DNA from 3 places in the Klebsiella sp. GFKo11 genome. Region 3 is predicted to be linked to each of the others. Evidence: predicted binding sites of a transcription regulator. Region 3 holds the regulator's gene; each other region holds the start of a gene.

What was found. Region 3 encodes PhoB, which activates phosphate uptake and scavenging genes when phosphate is short. Its sites were predicted from a motif close to CTGTCATAAAACTGNCNNAT; they were not measured.
Region 1: a site for PhoB is predicted at 4,584-4,603, ahead of uvrB (excinuclease ABC subunit UvrB). Genes of this name have one in related genera too.
Region 2: a site for PhoB is predicted at 2,513-2,532, ahead of kdgR (DNA-binding transcriptional regulator KdgR). Genes of this name have one in related genera too.

Annotation. Positions count from the first base shown of each region.
Region 1 is NZ_CM151369.1:4,327,671-4,334,657, forward strand. Features, by position in the region: gene pmrA (two-component system response regulator PmrA) at 1-31, shown strand, start outside; gene pmrB (two-component system sensor histidine kinase PmrB) at 36-1,133, shown strand; gene uvrB (excinuclease ABC subunit UvrB) at 2,311-4,332, opposite strand; gene AC07P6_RS20990 (ABC transporter ATP-binding protein) at 5,054-5,776, shown strand; gene bioD (dethiobiotin synthase) at 5,718-6,440, opposite strand; gene bioC (malonyl-ACP O-methyltransferase BioC) at 6,433-6,987, opposite strand, start outside.
Region 2 is NZ_CM151369.1:2,444,642-2,451,628, reverse strand. Features, by position in the region: gene AC07P6_RS11850 (DUF2627 domain-containing protein) at 1-45, opposite strand, end outside; gene AC07P6_RS11845 (YebO family protein) at 669-959, opposite strand; gene mgrB (PhoP/PhoQ regulatory lipoprotein MgrB) at 1,034-1,177, opposite strand; gene AC07P6_RS11835 (YobH family protein) at 1,337-1,576, shown strand; gene kdgR (DNA-binding transcriptional regulator KdgR) at 1,630-2,421, opposite strand; gene AC07P6_RS11825 (MFS transporter) at 2,599-3,972, shown strand; gene htpX (protease HtpX) at 4,053-4,934, opposite strand; gene prc (carboxy terminal-processing peptidase) at 5,170-6,987, opposite strand, start outside.
Region 3 is NZ_CM151369.1:4,943,896-4,950,882, forward strand. Features, by position in the region: gene phoR (phosphate regulon sensor histidine kinase PhoR) at 1-1,164, opposite strand, end outside; gene phoB (phosphate response regulator transcription factor PhoB) at 1,186-1,875, opposite strand; gene sbcD (exonuclease subunit SbcD) at 2,060-3,262, shown strand; gene sbcC (exonuclease subunit SbcC) at 3,259-6,393, shown strand; gene AC07P6_RS23860 (NUDIX hydrolase) at 6,663-6,987, shown strand, end outside.

The DNA.
Region 1 (6,987 bases), 620 kb from region 3:
TATGTTGGTCAACAATACTGAAGTGGAATAACGATATGTCGCTGTTCGTTAATGCAAACTGGACCATGCGCCATCGACTGCTGCTGACTATCGGCGCTATTCTGGCGGTTTGTCAGTTGGTTAGCGTGTTCTGGCTGTGGCATGAAAGCCAGGAACAGATCCAGCTACTGGTGGCCAGCGCCATTGAGGGGCACAACAACCAAAAGCATGTTGAGCATGAAGTCCGGGAAGCGGTCGCCAGCCTATTGATCCCAAGCCTGTTGATTATCGGCCTGGCGCTGTATATCAGCCTGCTGGCGGTCAAACAAATCACCAAGCCGCTGTCACGACTACAAGAAGAGCTGGAGAGTCGTACCCCAGACAATCTCCAGCCGATTACGCTGAAAGAGTCGGTGCCGGAAGTTACCGCAGTGACGAGCGCAATCAATCAGCTGGTTTCTCGCCTGAATCTGACGCTGGATCGCGAGCGCCTGTTTACCGCCGACGTCGCCCACGAACTGCGCACGCCGCTTGCCGGGCTGCGTCTGCATCTGGAGCTGCTGGCCAAAGTCCATAGCGTCAGCGTAGACCCGCTAATTCAGCGGCTCGATCAAATGACCAACAGCATCAATCAATTGCTTCAGCTGGCGCGCGTCGGCCAGTCATTTTCCGCCGGGAGCTATCAGCAGGTGGCGCTGAAAGAGGATGTTGTCGAACCGCTACAAGATGAGTTACAGGCGATGCTGGCGCAGCGGCAACAAAAGCTGGTGCTTGACGAAGGAAGTGGTGAGGCGATTGTGTCAGGCGACGCTACGCTGGTGCGGGTGATTTTACGTAACCTGGTGGAAAACGCGCATCGTTACAGCCCTGCCGGGTCGACGATTCGCGTGTCGATAAAGCCTGGCCTGACGTCAATTCTGGCGGTGGAAGATGAAGGTCCGGGAATTGATGAAGCAAAAAGCGGTGAATTGAGCAAAGCGTTTGTACGCATGGACAGCCGCTACGGTGGTATTGGTCTGGGGCTCAGTATCGTAACCCGCATCGCCCAGTTACACGATGCCCAGTTCTTTTTACATAACCGTCAACCCGGCCCAGGAGTTCGCGCCTGGGTGCTCTTCCCTAAAACGTCCCGTCAGAACGTCAGCACCCACTGATGGAAGAAGGCAACGACAATAACAAAGGCGCAGGTAACTGCCAGGTATTCGCGGAAGATTAATTTTTGCATGGCGCTATCCTCAGTAGATTGAGGATAGTTTCGCCGAACAATATTAAGCCAACATTAAGGGCCACGGAAAAACGGGATTGAACCCGTGACTGAAAATCCCGGGCCGCAGATGGCTATAAACCTGTAGCACGGGCAAGGCGCGTCGAGCGCCGCCCCTAGGATGAAGCCACCCGCAGGCATCTGATCCAGCATATTTCCCGGAGGCGATGCTGCGCATCTGTCCAGGCTACCGGACCTCAGACGGCGGTGAACCCGTAGCCCGGGCAAGGCGCGTCGAGCGCCGCCCCCGGGATGAAGCCACCCGCAGGCATCTGATCCAGCATATTTCCCGGAGGCGATGCTGCGCATCTTTCCGGGCTACCGGACCTCAGACGGCGGTGAACCCGTAGCCCGGGCAAGGCGCGTCGAGCGCCGCCCCCGGGATGAAGCCACCCGCAGGCATCTGATCCAGCATATTTCCCGGAGGCGATGCTGCGCATCTGTCCGGGCTACCGGGCCTCAGACGGCGGTGAACCCGTAGCCCGGGCAAGGCGCGTCGAGCGCCGCCCCCGGGATGAAGCCACGCGCAGGCATCTGATCCAGCACATTTCCCGGAGGCGATGCTGCGCATCTGTCCGGGCTACCGGCCCGCAGACAACTGTGAACCCGTAGTGAACCCGTAGCCTGGGCAAGGCGCGTCGAGCGCCGCCCCCGGGATGAAGCACGCGCAGACATCTGATCCGGCACATTTCCAAGAGGCGATGCTGCGCATCTGTCCGGGCTACCGGCCCGCAGACGGCTGTGAACCCGTAGCCCGGGCAAGGCGCGTCGAGCGCCGCCCCGGGATGAAGCCACGCGCAGGTATCTGATCCGGCACATTCCCCGGAGGCGATACTGCGCATCTGTCCGGGCTACCGGGCCTCAGACGGCGGTGAACCCGTAGCCCGGGCAAGGCGCGTCGAGCGCCGCCCCCGGGATGAAGCCACGCGCAGGCATCTGATCCAGCACATTTCCCGGAGGCGATGCTGCGCATCTGTCCGGGCTACCGGACCTCAGACGGCGGTGAACCCGTAGCCCGGGCAAGGCGCGTCGAGCGCCGCCCCCGGGAGGAAGAATTTCGCAAACGGCTACGACGCAGCGATAAACAGATCGCGCAGCTGATGAAGCTGGTCGCGAATTTGCGCCGCCTCTTCGAACTCCAGGTTTTGCGCATGCTGCATCATCTGCCCTTCCAGCTCGCGAATTTTCTGCTGTAGCGCTTTCGGCGTCAGGGTCAGTTCCACCGCATCAGCTTCAACCGGCGAGCGGAACTTGCCGCGTCCCTTGGTTTTGGTTTTCGCAATATTCTGACCCAGCGCCAGAATATCAACCACTTTCTTATTGAGTCCCGTAGGCGTAATACCGTGCTCTTCATTGTAACGTTGCTGCTTCTCACGACGACGCTCGGTTTCATCAATCGCTCTGGCCATCGACGCAGTTATCCTGTCGCCGTAAAGAATCGCTTTACCGTTGATGTTACGCGCCGCGCGGCCAATAGTCTGAATCAGCGAGCGCTCCGAGCGCAGGAAGCCCTCTTTGTCGGCATCCAGAATAGCCACCAGCGACACTTCCGGCATGTCTAAGCCTTCACGCAACAGGTTGATCCCGACCAGCACGTCAAACTCGCCCAGACGCAGGTCGCGGATAATTTCCATACGTTCCACAGTGTCGATATCTGAGTGCAGGTAGCGCACCCGCTCACCGTGCTCTTCCAGATACTCAGTTAAATCTTCCGCCATCCGCTTGGTCAGGGTGGTGACCAGCACGCGCTCGTTAATCGCGGTGCGAATACGAATTTCCGAGAGCAGGTCGTCCACCTGGGTTCCCACCGGACGCACTTCAATCACCGGGTCAAGCAGCCCCGTCGGACGGACTACCTGGTCCACCACTTCGTCGCCGGATTTATCCAGCTCATAGGCCCCAGGCGTTGCCGAAACATAAATGGTCTGCGGCGCGAGGGCTTCAAACTCTTCAAACTTCATCGGACGGTTGTCCAGCGCCGACGGCAAACGGAAGCCGTACTCCACCAGCGTCTCTTTACGCGCCCGGTCACCACGATACATGCCGCCAATTTGCGGAATAGTGACGTGGGATTCATCAATAACCAGCAGGCCATCAGCAGGCAGGTAGTCGAATAGCGTCGGTGGCGGCTCGCCCGGCCCGCGCCCCGAGAGATAGCGCGAGTAGTTTTCAATCCCTGAGCAATAGCCCAGCTCGTTCATCATTTCGAGATCGAACTGGGTACGCTGACTCAGGCGCTGCTCTTCCAGCAGCTTGTTGTTCTCCAGCAGCACCTTGCGCCGGTCAGCCAGCTCAACTTTAATCTCTTCCATCGCCTGGACGATACGTTCACGCGGGGTGACGTAGTGCGTTTTGGGATAGACGGTATAGCGTGGGATCGTCGATTCCACGTGGCCGGTCAGCGGGTCGAACAGCGACAGGCGCTCAACTTCCTCATCGAATAGCTCGATACGCAGCGCGATATCGTCAGACTCCGCCGGGAAGATATCGATAACTTCGCCGCGAACGCGGAAGGTACCGCGCTGGAAGGCCTGATCGTTGCGGGTATATTGCAGTTCGGCCAGACGACGCAGAATGGCGCGCTGGTCGATTATCATGCCGACCGTGAGGTGCAGCATCATCTTCAGGTACAGGTCCGGATCGCCCAGACCGTAGATAGCGGAAACCGATGCCACCACCACCACATCGCGACGCTCAAGCAGCGCTTTGGTCGCCGACAGGCGCATCTGTTCAATATGTTCGTTGACCGACGCGTCCTTCTCAATGAAGGTATCCGAGCTCGGCACATAGGCTTCGGGCTGATAATAATCGTAGTAAGAGACGAAATACTCCACCGCGTTCTCCGGGAAGAACTCTTTCATCTCGCCGTAAAGCTGCGCCGCCAGCGTTTTGTTAGGTGCCAGCACCATCGTCGGGCGTTGTAGATCGGCAATAACGTTGGCGATGGTAAACGTTTTACCCGAACCGGTTACGCCGAGCAGCGTTTGATGCGCCAGGCCATCTTCCAGCCCCTCTTCCAGGCGACGAATGGCTTCCGGCTGGTCGCCAGAGGGACGGAAAGCAGAATGCAGCTTGAACGGTTTACTCATCAATCAGGACCTGAAGAAGGGTTGAACGGCAGGTGTTTAATTCTACCCTTCAGTTCAACTTTTGCCAATAAATAATACTGGATATAAAAACAGTATCATACTATCGTATATCTCCAGATTTGTCTTTTTTACCGCCATCGCGGACGAAAAAAAGCCGCCTTGCGGGATAATCCACCAATCAGTAGGGTTATCCCCAGAAACTTTTGGCATTTAACATTTGTCAAGCAAGGGGATGAATCTTTTGTGGCAGTCGGTGACACTTTTTTTACAGCCATTGATTTTATTTAATTAATTGATATTTAACAAAATTTAAGAAAAGATGGGTTTCGCGTCAATTTGCCCGCAGGCCGCGTAATCTCTAGCTTACCGCAAGTTCTCTAACTCTAATGCACAAGGTTATCCACAGGAATAGTGGATAACTGTCTGCAGCCCATGACCTGTGCCACCCGGCCGAAATCACTGAATGGGGCAAAACACCTGCTAAAAAAATTTATTGAATTTTTTTTGCGATTTATCGGCAAAGAATAGCTGGATTTTCTATTATTTTTTGCACCACATTTCAGCGCTCTGGCACCGGGAAAGTGCAAGGTCTGCCGTAACCCTCTTCCTTTTCACCATGCCGCCCCTGTATTTGTCAGCAAATACCGAGAGTTCTTTTTCCTGGCAAGGGATTTGCAGAATCTTCTTGTCGCCCGCTATCCCAGGAAAGGAGAAAACGTCTATGTTGAGTCTACGTGCCGTGAACCACTATTACGGAAGCCAGCACACGCTGTGGAATGTTGACCTTGAGCTCAGGCCGGGGAAATGTACTTGCGTAATGGGGCGTGAGGGGATGGGGAAAACCACCCTCGTTAACTGTATTACCGGGCACCTCCCGGTGGCCAGCGGAAGTATGACCTGGCAGGACGCGGGGGCTGCGCCCTATGACCTGATGCCGCTCTCCGCGCAATCGCGTAGCGCTATCGGTATCGGCTACGTCCCGCAGGACAAACGCATCTTTTCGCAACTGAGCGTGGAGGAGAATCTGCATATTGCCCTCGCGGCAGGCGGCGAATCCGCGTCAGCGGTGGCCGGGGAGATTTACGATCTGTTTCCGGAACTCTATACGCTGCGGCAAAGCAAAGGCATTACGCTAACGGCTGATGATCAGTACCAGTTGGCGCTGGCCCGGGCGCTGATAACCCGCCCGCGCCTGCTGATCCTTGATGAACCCTCGCGCGCTGGCGGGCAACGTTTTCTGCACAAATTAGGCGACCTGCTGGTTCGTCTGAACCGCGATATCGGCCTGACGGTGCTGATCGCCGAGCAGCACCTGCCGTTTATTCGCCGGGTCGCGGACAGTTTCTGCCTGCTGCACTGCGGTCGCAGCGTCGCCCAGGGGGATGTTATCCAGCTGGATGCGCCGCTGCTGGCGCAGTGGATGACGCCCGATCCAGCACGCTGAGATCGAGATAGTGGCCGAGATCCTCGCGCTGTGCCACATCCGCCAGCCACGGGATCTCACCAAGAAACGGCGCGGGCAGTACACGTTTTAGCGTCGCCAGATACTCAAGGTGGCGCTTGCCCGGCGGCTGGATATCGTTAGCTATCCATCCCGCCAACGGCAGCCCGGCCTGAATCACCGCCTGAGCGGTGAGCATCGCATGGTTAATGCACCCCAGCTTAACGCCCACCACTAAAATCACCGGTAACTGCTCTTGCTCTACCCAGTCGGCAAAGGTCAGCGTTTCTGAAAGCGGCGTAAACCAGCCCCCAGCCCCTTCGACTAACACCCAATTCGCCAGCCCTTCCAGCTCGCGTAAACCGGCCGAAAGCGCTGCGGCGTCAATTGGCCTGCCCTCATCGGCGCTGACAATATGCGGCGACGTCGGCTCAGCAAAGGTGAATGGATTGACCTGCTCGTAGCGTAGCGCTACCTGACTATTGCGCTGTAGAGCCAGCGCATCGTCGTTGCGCAGCCCTTGCGCCGTGTTTTCGCTGCCGGAAGCGACCGGTTTATAACCCGCGCTATTGAATCCTGCGCGATTGGCCGCCTGTAGCAGAGCGCAGCTGGTGACGGTTTTACCGACTTCGGTGTCGGTTCCGGTCACAAAGAAGCGTTTAATCACGTTCGATGACTCCTGTAAAAAGATGGTACGTCAGCGGGCATAACCCCTGCTGCTGCGGCCAGGCCAGTTGAAGCTGGCGCAGTTTGCCACGACTGAGCGGTGTGGCGCTGCGGCCCTGATGCAAATGGGTCGCGCCAATGCCTTTAAGCGAACGCATCGCGCTGAGCGCATCGGCAAACGGCAGAGTGATGGCATGGACATGACCGGTAGCGCGGCGACCAACCAGCGTCTGGCGTACCGCCTGCTCGCTGAGAAAACGGTTAGCATGCGGCTGTTCATCAATAGCTCGCCACGCCTGATTCAGCTCCGGCAGCGAACCTGCCAGCAAAGTGCTAAACGCCACCCGACCGCCGGGTCGCACGACCCGATACAGCTCATTAATGGCAGTGGCAAGATTGTCGCACCACTGAACCGCAAGGTTGCTCCACGCCAGGTCGACGCAGCTCTCCACCAGCGGTAGCGCTTCGATATCCCCTTCGACGTAGCGATCCGCGCTGTCTCCGCGCCGGGCTTGCGCCAGCATCTCAACGGAGAGATCCAGCGCCGT
Region 2 (6,987 bases), 2.5 Mb from region 3:
GACAACGTGTTTACTCAGGACTTCTTTACTGAAAATGCCACACATAAACAGAACTGTACCTCGTTTAACCCGAACGGTGTTATCACATACAACGTAAATAATGGCAAGCCATTTTTGGACGGGTCTCGATCGCTCGCACAGATTATAAGATAATCATTTGATCATCTGCACATTTATGCGTCTTAGCTCCCACAGACAAATCCTTCACTGTCATGCGGTTCCAGCAATAACACATCCTCCAGAACTGCAACTTTTTCAACATAGCTCAACGACTTCAGAGTGTTGTCGTCGGTTCGCATACGAACTGCCAATTTTAGGGGTATACAAAGAAAACTGCATAATGATGCACATAAAAGCTCATATCGATAGTTGAAAATTCGCGTTAACTATGCGCATTCCATAATAATGAAACGCGTTAATTAAAGTGCTCAAAATATTGTCTACATTGCACGATAATAATGAAGTATTGATGACATGATGTTTGTTCTGGCAATTGACCCACATCATAATTCTTTTATTTGCGTGTCTAAACAAATCACAGAAGCATGCGGAGGAAATCATATCTTAACAGTTCAGACTGGCGCTGAAAGCGGGTAAATAGATAAGGATTAGTTATAGTCAGCTGATATGCAGGCGCACACCGCAGCGGTGCACACCTGTCAGTCGGATTACCGTTCTGCGACAAGGCGGATGAAGTCGTCGTCGCCTTTTCCCTTCTCGATTGCAGAAGGCTCGGCAACGTCCTCTTTCTCAGGCTCATTGGCTTCACACAGACGGCGGAGCAGCGCATTCTGCCGCTTTTGCTGATCCAGCAAGGCTTGCAGCAGAGCAATCTGCTCATTGGCGCGCGAGCTGGCGCGATTAACAAAAAACCACAACAACAGGCCGACAAGCAACAGCACAACCGACAATGCTACTGACGCCAGATTTACGATCCCAGGATTTAATAACTCACTCATTTCACCACCTCAAAGAGAAGGCGTTCATTCTACCACCCACACAGCAGAAGAAAATCGGTCATATTAAAAATGTCTTACCAGGGTATAAACTTGTTGATAGTGCAGATGCCGCTGAAGAACTGTACATCCTGATCGCACATTACGTTAAGCATCTGAGTCCATAGCAGTAAACAACCCGCTATGATAACTATCAGCAAAACCCACCGTAATTTTTTCACTCCACTCTCCGCATCAGTATCAGATGTCGCCAGGATAACATGACCTTCTTAAACCGCGGCTAACTGTAATACGAAAGGCAAGTTTAGGAATCATAGACTTGTATCAACTCGTGTTCATGTCAGAATTAACGCAAGGATAATACAAATATTGAGGCAACAATGCGATTGATCATACGTACCATTGTGGTGCTGGCTATCTTGTGGATCGGCGTATTATTAAGCGGTTACGGCGTATTAATGGGCAGCAGTGAGAATGCCGGAGGACTAGGATTGCAATGTAAATATCTTACGGCTCGCGGCATCAGCACCGCACAATATGTTCATTCCAGTAGCGGTATTATCGGCATTACCGATTGCCCTATTCTGCGAAAAAGCGTCACGGTTGTTGATAACGGCTAGTTATGATTCGGGCTACAATGTCAGTAGCCCGAATTCACAACAATTAAGACCTGTCAGAACGGATAATCGTTGTAACCCATCTGCTCAGAAATCTTACGTGCTGCCGTGTGCAGCATCTCAACATACTCGTTCAAACGCTCTTCAGAAAAACGCAGCGTCGGAAAAGAGATACTCAGGCCAGCAATAACCACGCCAAAGCGGTCGAAAACCGGCACGCCAATACAGCGCAACCCTTCTTCCTGCTCTTCGTTATCTTCGCCATAACCCTGTTCACGGACCTTATCCAGAACCGATAACAACTCTTCAGTACTGGTGATGGTGCGGTCAGTGCTGCGCTTGTACTCTACGCCTTCGAGAATCTGCTCAACTTCTGCGCGATCGCGCCACGCCAGCAGAACTTTACCGATAGCGGTACTGTACAGCGGGTTGCGGCGACCAATGCGCGAATACATGCGCAAGTTGTACATTGAGTCGATTTTATGGATGTAGACAATACTGTCTTCGTCCAGAGCACCCAGGTGGACCGTCTCTTTCGTCAGGCGAGAAAGCTCGCGCATCTGAATATCCGCACTACGTACCAGATCAACATTCTGCAATGCCCGCGCGCCCAGTTCGAACAGCTTCAGGGTCAGGGAATATTTCTCAGACTCGCCTTCTTGTGCCACATATCCCAACGATTTCATGGTCTGCAAAAAGCGATAAACGGTGCTTTTTGACATCATGACGCGCTGGGACAGTTCGGTAATGCCGATTTCACGCTCTTCGCCAAGCGCCTGCAAAATGCCAAAAACCTTCAACACCGAAGAGACAGAATCTGGCTGTTTATCCAAATCTGCAACTGCCATTTATCACCTCATCGCAACTGTTTTATAAAAACTAGAACCGGTTTTTATTATAAATTCGCATGCCGATACCCGCAATCGTTCTTCTGCCTATTCGTTACAAATCTGCGACATGCCGCTGAATAATCAATGCTAAAATTATTGTCCAGTAAATAGTTTTCACTAAGACATAGATTTCACATGGATAAAAACACTTCCGATGGGCTGCCATTACCGCAGCGTTACGGCGCAATTCTGACCATTGTATTAGGTTTGACGATGGCGGTACTGGATGGTGCTATCGCCAACGTGGCGCTGCCGACAATCGCCAGCGATTTAAATGCTTCTCCGGCATCGTCTATTTGGATAGTTAATGCCTATCAAATTGCCATCGTTATCGCGTTACTACCGCTCTCTTTTCTCGGCGATATGGTCGGCTACCGACGCATTTATAAGATTGGACTGGTAGTATTTACCTTCACCTCGCTCGCCTGCGCGCTCTCCAGTAGTCTGGAAATGTTGACTCTGGCACGCGTCGCGCAGGGTCTTGGCGGTGCGGCGCTGATGAGCGTCAATACCGCACTGATACGCCTGATTTACCCTCAGCGGTTTCTCGGTCGCGGAATGGGGATCAACTCTTTTGTCGTGGCGGTATCATCCGCGGCAGGGCCGACAATTGCCGCAGCGATTCTCTCCGTTGCCTCCTGGCAATGGCTGTTCCTGATTAACATTCCGCTGGGCATCATTTCGCTGGTCCTCGCAATGCGCTATCTGCCAGTCAACGCCGGGCGGAGTAAAATTACCCGCTTCGATCTGCCCAGTGCAATTATGAATGCGCTGACTTTTGGCCTGCTGATTACTGCCCTCGGCGGCTTTGCCCAGGGCCAGTCTACACAACTGGTTCTGGCTGAGGTCGTGGCGATGCTGGTCGTTGGATTCTTTTTTGTTCGTCGTCAACTCCAGATGCCGGTCCCCTTGCTACCCGTTGATCTGCTGCGCATTCCGCTGTTTTCGCTTTCGATTTGTACCTCTATCTGCTCCTTCTGTGCCCAGATGCTGGCGATGGTTTCGCTGCCGTTCTTCCTGCAATCCGTGATGGGGCGCAGTGAGGTCGAAACCGGTCTGCTCCTGACGCCGTGGCCGCTGGCCACGATGGTGATGGCACCGCTGGCAGGGTATTTGATTGAGAGAGTCCATGCCGGCCTGTTGGGCGCAATTGGCCTGATTGTGATGGCCTGTGGTCTGTTTGGCCTCGCTTTACTGCCCTCTTCCCCTTCGGACCTGGATATCATCTGGCGAATGGCGCTCTGTGGCGCAGGTTTTGGTCTGTTCCAGTCACCAAACAACCATACGATTGTGTCGTCAGCCCCAGCCCATCGCAGCGGTGGCGCGAGTGGGATGTTAGGTACTGCACGCCTGCTGGGGCAGAGTACCGGCGCGGCGCTGGTCGCATTGCTGTTTAACCTGCTGGGGAATAGCGGAACCCACACCGCACTTCTGCTGGCCGGCACGCTTGCCGTTGTCGCTGCCGCCGTCAGCGGCCTTCGCGTCACGCAGCCGCGCGCCAGACTGTAAGCCGCAACCAAAATCAGGCATAAAAAAATCCGCAGCCCGAAGGTTGCGGATTTTTTATTTTTATTACCGAAAGCAGATAATTACTTCAGGTATTCCCCGCTACGCAGGGCTTCAATACGTTTATCCAGCGGCGGGTGCGTCATAAACAGCTCGCTCATGGATTTTGCTTTGCCGTTGATACAGAAAGCCATCATGCTGCTGGCTTCCTGCGGCTCATAGCTGGTTTTCAAACGTTGCAGGGCAGCAATCATTTTCTCACGCCCAACCAGTTTTGCCGAACCGGCATCCGCATGGAACTCACGATAACGAGAGAACCACATGGTAATGATGCTGGCCAGAATACCAAATACCAGCTCCAGTACGGTTGCGACGGCAAAGTAGATCAATGGGTTGCCGTTGCTGTTCTCCCCCTCATCGCGGTTGCCGCCGAGGAAACCTGCTGCAATCTGTGCGATAACGCGGGAGATGAAAATAACGAAGGTGTTCACAACCCCCTGAATCAGCGTCATGGTGACCATATCACCATTGGCGATGTGGCTGATCTCGTGGGCAATAACCGCTTCCGCTTCATCACGGCTCATGTTTTGCAGCAGCCCGGTGCTGACGGCAACCAGCGAAGCATCACGACGTGCACCCGTAGCAAAAGCGTTAATATCCGGCGCATGGTAGATAGCCACCTGCGGCATTCCAATACCGGCCTGCCGCGCCTGCTGTGCGACGGTGTTGACTAGCCAGCGTTCCGTTTCATTACGCGGTTGCTCAATGACTTCCCCACCCACTGATTTCAGCGCCATCCATTTCGACATCAACAGCGAAATGATAGAACCACCAAAACCAAACAACAGCGCCATGATCAGCAGCCCGGTCATACTGCTTGACTGAATTCCCGTCAGGCTTAGCACGAGCCCGAATACCACCATCACTGCCAGGTTGGTCAGCAGGAAAAGCGCGATTCGCATCATAATTTTCTTTTAACCTCGATTTAACAAAACGCACTATGCGATTACCCACATGGTGTGGGTAGAACGCCAATTTTCAACCATCATGCCCCGCTAAGTCACGAAAAAAACACAACTTTACATTTTGTAGCACCTTGCTGACGCTCATCAAAAACGTTGACATTTTGTTGGATTCAGGCAAAAAGCAGGCGGGCGGCAGAAATGAAAACGGGCACAATAACTTGTGCCCGTTGGGTGCTTATTTGCTAGCTGGCGGTTCCACCGCTGGCCTGTCTTTTTCCAGATGGGCCAGGTCGAGCGCGATATGAACCGTTTCATCAAGATACGGGTCCGGCTCCTGGTAATCCTTCGGCAGATCATCCAGTTTCTTCAGCAGAGGTTTACCTTCGCGTTTCAGGCGATCGTTCACACGAGACAGGCGAATCGCATCATCTTCCTCATTCTCTTTCTCACGCTGTGCGTAGTTCAGGGAAACGATGTTGCGTTTGTCTTTCATCGCGTTGTAACGGGCAATATCCTTCATGATGTACTGGAATTCCGGATCTTTAACGATACGCTCATCGTGACGTTTCAGAATTTCCGCTTCAAATGGCGTCAAATCACCATATTTCACGAAGGTCGCGGCGTTAACGCTATCCCACGGCAGCGCGTTATCTTCATACTGCTCGCCGGTTTCACGCTCTTCGGTACCGGTCGGCATCATGATTTCCGGCGTGACACCTTTACGCTGAGTACTACCGCCGTTAATACGATAGAACTTCTGGATGGTGTACTGCACGGAACCCAGCGCTGGCCAGTCCGGACGCAGCATCTGATCGTAAATGCGGTTCAGCGAACGATACTGCTGGACGGTGCCTTTACCGAAGGTCGGTTCACCAACAATCAGTGCACGACCGTAATCCTGCATGGCGGCAGCGAAAATTTCAGACGCCGAGGCGCTGAAACGATCGACCAGCACTACCAGCGGGCCTTTGTAATACACCACGCCATCGGTATCGCTGTCTTCACGTACCTTGCCGTTGTTATCACGTACCTGAACAACCGGGCCGGATGGGATAAACAGGCCAGAAAGCGAAACAGCTTCGGTTAACGCCCCGCCACCGTTAGTACGCAGGTCGATAATAATGCTGCTGACGTTCTGTTTTTCCAGTTTCTGCAGCTGTACCTTAACGTCATCCGTCAGGCCAACATAGAAGCCAGGAATATCCAGCACGCCGATTTTTTCTTTGCCGACGGTTTTCACTGACATTTTAACCGCGCGGTCTTCAAGACGAATACGCTCGCGGGTCAGAGTAACAATGCGCGTTTTTGCACCTTTGCCAGCAGGTAGAACTTCCAGGCGAACTTTGCTGCCCTTCGGCCCTTTAATCAGCGCCACCACGTCATCAAGACGCCAGCCAATCACATCGACCATGCCTTTACCCGGCTGACCAACGCCAACAATGCGGTCGCCGACGCTGATAGCTTTGCTCTTCGCCGCAGGACCACCCGCGACCAGTGAATTAATCACCGTATAGTCGTCATCCATCTGCAATACCGCGCCAATACCTTCCAGAGACAGACTCATTTCGGTATTAAACTGTTCGGTATTTCGCGGGGAGAGGTAGTTGGTATGCGGGTCGATCTCGCGCGCAAAGGAGGTCATCGCCAGCGAGAAAACGTCTTCGCTGTTAGTTTGTGCCAGACGACGAATCGCAAATTTGTAGCGACGCGTTAAGGTCTCGCGGATCTCTTTGTCATCTTTACCCGTCAGCTTCAGGCTGAGCTGGTCAAATTTCACTTTGGCATCCCACAGCGCGTTCAGCTCGGCTTCATCTTTCGGCCAGGGGGATTTGCTGCGATCAAGGTTGAAGTTGTCATTGCCGGTAAAGTCCATCGGACGTTCAAGCACTTTCAACGCGTATTGATAGCGTTCGAAACGACGTTTCTGCGCCAGGTTATACAGGTCGTAAAAAACGTCCAGTTTCCCACTGCGCAGCTCATCGCCAATTTGATTCTTTTTACTAGCAAACTGCGCCACATCGTTGGCCAGTAGCACGTTATGGCTATAGTCCAG
Region 3 (6,987 bases):
ACCGCTGCCGCCGGTTTGCCGCGATCGTGCCTTATCAACACGGTAGAAACGTTCGGTCAGGCGCGGAATATGCTCCGGAGAAATTCCCGGACCGTTATCCTCGACGCTAAACAACGCGCCGTGAGATGCCCGCTTCCAGCTCACGGTGATTTCCGTTCCCGCCGGAGTATGATTGACCGCGTTATACACCAGGTTGGAAATCGCGCTACGCAGTTGTTCTTCATTCCCCAACACTTTCAGCGACTCATCGACGGAAAAATGCAGAACATGCTTCTGCTGACTCAGGGTTTGCGCCTCGCGCTCCACCACCCGCAGCATCATCGGCACATCGATTCTATCGTTCATCGCCAGTACCGGCGCGGCCTCTATTCGTGACAGCGTCAGCAGTTGTTTAACCAGGCCTTCCATACGCTGGGTTTGCTCGCGCATGGTGTGTAACGCTTTCTCGCGCGTGCCCCCTTCCAGTATCTGCTCCTGCATCATCTCCAGATACCCCTGCAACACCGTCAGCGGGGTTCGCAGCTCGTGGCTGACGTTGGCAAAGAAGTTACGTCGCGCCCCTTCGAGCTGATGCATCTGCGTAACATCACGCGCCACCATCAGCAGCTGTTTATCGCTGTAGGGCATCACGCGAATTTCCAGATGCCTGGCATTATTCAACACCAGATTCAACGGCTTCGAGAAATCACGATATTTCAGGTAGTTGGCAAATTCCGGGTAGCGCAGCAGGTTAAGGATGTTCTGTCCGTTATCGTCCGGCCAGCGCAGATTAAGCGTCTGCTGGGCCAGGCCATTACACCAGAACATCACGCCCTCTTCGGTAGTTAAAACCACCGCATCAGGGAGAGATTCTGCACCGCTGCGAAAACGCTTTATAAGACTACCCAGCTCGCGACGGCGCTTTTTATTACGCATCTGCATCTGATGCAGGCCGTACAACAGCGGTTCCCAACTGCCGCTGCCCGGCGGTGGCGTCATGCTGCGGTCAACCCACAGCCACCACGACAGACGCATAAGATTCCAGAAATGCCAAATAAGAAGACCCGTCACCGCCGCCAGCAAAAACCACGGCAGGTGACCAAAAATCGCCCCGAGGATCAGGGCCGGGATACAACACAAGAAAAGCTCAAGCGCCAGCCTTTTCCATGACAGCCGTTCCAGCACGGTTCACACTCCTGTCGAGATTCAGAAACGGGCGGAGAAACGATATCCCGTGCCGCGAACCGTTTGTACCATCCGGTCATGGCCGCTATGTTCCAGCGCTTTACGCAGGCGGCGAATATGTACATCCACCGTTCTGTCTTCTACATATACGTTAGTTCCCCAAACGTGGTTGAGCAGCTGTTCGCGGCTATAAACACGCTCCGGGTGGGTCATAAAGAAGTGTAATAATTTAAACTCGGTCGGCCCCATATCCAGCGGGTTTTCACCGGTCATGACGCGATGCGAAGAAGGGTCGAGGCTCAGTCCCTGCATTTCAATCACCTCTTCCACCGCCATCGGCGAAATGCGCCGCATCACGGCTTTAATTCGCGCCACCAGCTCTTTCGGAGAGAATGGCTTGGTGATGTAATCATCCGCGCCGGTTTCCAGGCCGCGAACGCGATCTTCCTCTTCACCACGGGCGGTTAACATTACCACCGGAATCTCGCGGGTCATCGCTTCGCGCTTGAGCTGTTTAATAAACTGTAAACCTGAGCCACCCGGTAGCATCCAGTCGAGCAGGATCAAATCAGGCCAAGGTTCATTGAGTTGATTGACCGCGCTGTCAAAATCTTCCGCCTCGATGGGCTGAAAGCCGTTTTGCTCCAGAACAAAGCAGACCATTTCGCGGATTGGAGCTTCATCTTCAACGACCAGAATTCTTCTCGCCATTATTTACCCTGTATTTTTTAGCCATCAGTATAGAAGTGCGCGGCCATTATGCGTCAGATTTATGACAGATTTATGAAAAAAATGACGGGCAGATGAACAAGGGATTTTGAATTGTGACACGGACTTATCTCACTGTAGACCAGTGCTATAATGCCGCTTACGCTTTTTTCGCTACGGGACCACTATGCGCATCCTTCACACTTCTGACTGGCACCTTGGGCAAAATTTTTACAGCAAAAGCCGCGCCGCTGAGCATCAGGCGTTTCTCGACTGGCTGCTGACCAGCGCCCAGGAGCATGAGGTTGATGCCATTATTGTCGCGGGCGATATTTTTGATACCGGCTCCCCGCCGAGCTACGCGCGTGAGCTGTATAACCGGTTTGTCGTTCAGCTACAGCAGACCGGCTGCCAACTGGTGGTACTGGCGGGAAACCACGATTCGGTGGCGACCCTCAATGAATCGCGGGATATTCTCGCCTTCCTGAAAACCACGGTAGTCGCCAATGCCGGTCACGCTCCTTTTATTCTGCCCTTGCGTGATGGTTCAGCGGGGGCGATTTTTTGCCCTGTGCCGTTCCTGCGCCCGCGCGAGCTAGTGACCAGCCAGGCCGGTCACTCCAGCGGTGAAAAGCAGAAGCAGCTCCTCACCGCCATCAGCGACTACTACCAGCAGCAGTATCAGCAGGCCTGCGAACTGCGCGGCTACCGGCCGCTGCCGATTATCGCCAGTGGTCATTTGACCACCGTCGGCGCCAGCAAAAGCGACGCGGTTCGCGAAATCTATATCGGCACCCTCGACGCCTTTCCGGCAAGCCACTTTCCCCCTGCCGATTACATCGCGCTTGGCCATATTCACCGGGCGCAAGTGGTGGGCGGCTGCGAGCATATTCGCTACAGCGGATCGCCCATCCCGCTGAGCTTTGACGAAACCGGGAAAAACAAAAGCGTCAACCTGGTGACCTTCACCAACGGATGTCTAACAGACGTCACGCCGCTCATCGTCCCCATTACCCAGCCGCTGGCAGTATTAAAGGGCGATTTCGCCAGCATCAGCGAGCAGTTGAATCAGTGGCAAGATAATAGCCAGCAACCCGCCGTCTGGCTGGATATTGAGATCACCAGCGACGAATATTTGCATGATATTCAACGCAAAATTCAGGCACAGACCGAAACGCTACCGGTAGAAGTGCTGCTGGTGCGCCGCAGTCGCGCCCAGCGCGAGCGCATTCTGGCGGGCGAGCGCCGGGAAACGCTCAGCGAACTGCAGGTCGAAGATGTGTTTGCCCGTCGCCTGGCGCTGGAAACCCTGGAAGAGTCGCAGCAACAGCGCCTGGAGCAGCTGTTTAACGAGACGCTGCATAGCCTGAACGATGAGGATCGTCTGTGAAAATCCTGAGCTTACGTCTGAAAAACCTCAACTCGCTAAAAGGCGAATGGAAAATCGATTTCACCGCCGAGCCGTTCGCCAGCAACGGGCTGTTTGCCATTACCGGGCCGACCGGTGCCGGAAAAACCACCCTGCTCGACGCCATCTGTCTCGCGCTGTATCACGAAACCCCGCGTCTGAGCAGCGTGTCACAATCACAAAACGATCTGATGACCCGCGACACCGCCGAATGTCTGGCAGAAGTGGAGTTCGAGGTCAAAGGCATCGCCTACCGCGCCTTCTGGAGCCAGAATCGGGCGAGAAACCAGCCGGATGGTAATCTACAGGCCCCGCGCGTCGAGCTGGCGCGCTGCGACGACGGCAAAATCCTCGCCGATAAAGTCAAAGATAAGCTGGAAATGACCGCCACCCTCACCGGGCTGGATTATGGTCGCTTCACCCGCTCAATGCTGCTGTCACAGGGGCAGTTCGCCGCCTTCCTCAACGCCAAACCCAAAGAGCGCGCCGAGCTGCTGGAAGAACTAACCGGTACCGAAATTTACGGTCAGATTTCAGCACAGGTCTTTGAAAAGCATAAGCTTGCCCGCATCGAGCTGGAAAAACTTCAGGCCCAGGCTTCCGGCGTCCTGCTGCTGAGTGACGAGCAGCAGCAGGTTCTCCAGCAAAGTTTGCAAGTACTTACTGATGAAGAAAAACAGCAGGTTAGCGAGCAAACCAGTCTGCAAAACGCCCGTCAATGGCTGATGCGTCGTGAAGAGCTGACGACGGAAAATCTGAAGGCCCAGGCCACGCTGCGCGAGGCGCAGTCTGCGCTCGAACAGGCGCAGCCGCAGCTGACCGCACTGCTCAATGCGCAGCCCGCCGAACACTTGCGCCCGCATTGGACACGCCAGCAGGAACAAGCCGCCGCGCTGGCGCAAACCCGCCACCAGAGAGAAGAAGTAAATACTCGCTTACATGAACGGCTACGGTTGCGGGCAGGCATTCGCCTCGCTGCCCAGCAGCAGTCCGAACGCCTGCGCGCCCACCAGCACACGCTATCCGTATGGCTAAAAGAGCACGACCGCTATCAGCAGTGGGGAAATGCGCTGGCGGGCTGGCGGGCAGCGTTTCAACAGCAGGCCCGCGATGCGCAGCAGCAATCCACCCTGCAACAACGCCTGACGGAAACGACCCGCAGGCTGGCTGAACTCCCTTGTGCCACGCTAACGCTGGATGCCGAACAAGTGGCCCTCGAGTTGACGCAGCACACAAAGGCCCGGCCTCTGCGTCAGCAGCTTTCTTCTCTCTATAGCCAGCTACAACCGCTCAGCCAACGGTTATTACAGCTAAATGCCGCCGAACAGGCCAGCAAACAGGAACAGGAAAAGCTGGAAGCGACTCTGGCCCAGCGCCGACAGGCCTATAAAGAGAAGAATCAGCAGTTCAGCGATGTGAAAGCCCTGTGTGAAATGGAGGCGCGGATTGCCGGACTTGAGGCCGATCGCGCCCGTCTCCAGCCCGGCTCGCCGTGCCCGCTCTGCGGTTCCGAACAGCATCCGGCTATCGCCGAGTATCAGGCGCTGGTTCCCGGCGTAAACCAGGCGCGTCGTGATGCGCTAGAGCGCGAAGTTAAACAGCTAGCAGAGGCCGGGGCACAGCTTCGCGGCGAGCTGGATGCGCTGCTTAAACAGCAGCAAAAAGAGACCGCCGAGAAAGCATCCCTCCTCCAACAGGAGCAAGCGCTCACATCACAATGGCAGGAGACTATCACCGGATTAAATATCGACCTGAAGCCAAAGGATGATATTCCCGGCTGGCTGAATGCGCAGCAAGAGCATGAACAGCGGCTATATCAACACCAACAACGGTTGAACTGGCAGGCCCAGCAGCATGAGTGCCAGCAGCAGCTGCAACAGCTTCAGCAAGAACAAGAGCAGCGCAGCGTCGCACTGGCGGCTGAGCTGAACGCGTTTGCTCTGAGCTTACCCGCCCCGGACCAGGCCACGAACTGGTTAGCGCTGCGGGAAGAAGAGACCCGCAGCTGGCAAAACAAACAGAACGAAGCCACGGCTATTCAGGAGCAGCTCCAGCAGTTGACGCCGCTACTGGAAGCACTACCGGAAACCGAGCAACAGGCCGAGCCCGCGCCGCTGGAAGGCTGGCGTCAGGTGCACGACGACTGCCTGGCGCTTCAGAGCCAGTGGCAAACGCTGGGGCAGCAGGAAAATCAGCAGCAAACTCAGCTAACGGAGACCGAAAAACAGTTCAGCGCCGCGCTGGCCGCCAGTCCGTTCTCCGACCAGCAGGCATTCCTTGCCGCACTGCTGGATGAAGAGACACGCCAGCGCCTCGAACGGCTGAAGCAGACGCTGGAGAGCACGCTACAGCAGAATCAGGCGCTGGCGCTGCGGGCCCGCGAAACGCTGGATAGCCACAGTCAGCAACCGCCAGCAGAAACGGACATCAGCCAGCCGCTTGAGCAAGTACAGGAAAAACTCCAGCAACTGGCGTCGCGACTGCGCGAGAACAGTGCCCGTCAGGGCGAGATTCGCCAGCAACTGAAGCAGAATAGCGAAAACCAGCAGCGTCAGCAGGCGCTGCGTCAGGAGATGGAACGCGCGGCTCAGGAAGTGGAGGACTGGGCGTGGCTGAACTCGCTTATCGGCTCCAAAGAGGGCGATAAATTCCGTAAATTCGCCCAGGGGCTGACGCTGGATAATCTGGTGTGGCTGGCCAACCATCAACTCAACCGCCTGCATGGTCGCTATCTGTTGCAACGTAAAGCCAGTGAGGCGCTGGAGCTGGAAGTGGTCGATACCTGGCAGGCGGACGCGGTGCGCGACACGCGAACCCTTTCCGGCGGCGAGAGCTTCCTCGTTAGCCTCGCGCTGGCGCTGGCGCTGTCCGACCTGGTGAGTCACAAAACGCGGATTGATTCGCTATTTCTTGATGAGGGATTCGGTACTCTGGATAGTGAAACCCTTGATACCGCGCTGGATGCGCTGGATGCGCTTAACGCCAGCGGCAAGGTCATCGGCGTGATTAGCCACGTCGAGGCGATGAAAGAGCGCATCCCGGTACAAATTAAAGTTAAAAAAATCAACGGGCTGGGCTATAGCCGCCTGGATAAAACCTTCGCCGTCGACTAGTTCTCCCCCATCAATATCCTCATAAAAGGCCCCTTCCTTCGGGGAGAGGCCGCATTTTGCCGTTCGGCGCATTACATACAACCATTCCACTCACGATTAATCTTGATATTGCACGAATTTGCATGATAATTTATCTTAAAGCTCAATTATGACTGTTAATTATGCATTTCGTGCAAACTCGTGCATAAACAGTTTTGACTGACGGAAAGTGCCACAGGAAAGGAAACCCTCAACAGCACTCCCTTTCACGCATCAAGAAGGTCTTAAACATGAAAAGCTCTCTTATTTTGATCGCCGGCCCGGTACGCAGCGGCACCAATAATCGTCCGGAATTAATCGACGCTAACCTGAACAACATGGCGCAGGTTGCGCTAAGCGTTTACCAAAAAGGTCATATCCCCGTGGTCGGCGAATGGGTGGCTTTACCTGTTGCCAAAGCGGCAGGTTCCAAGGAAATTGGCGATGCGATTAGCGAGGAGTATCTCTATCCCGTCGCGCACCGTTTGATTAGCCGTTGTAACGCTATTTTGCGGATGCCGGGCGAATCCAAAGGGGCAGATCTGGATATTCAGGAAGGAGAAAAACTAGGGCTTA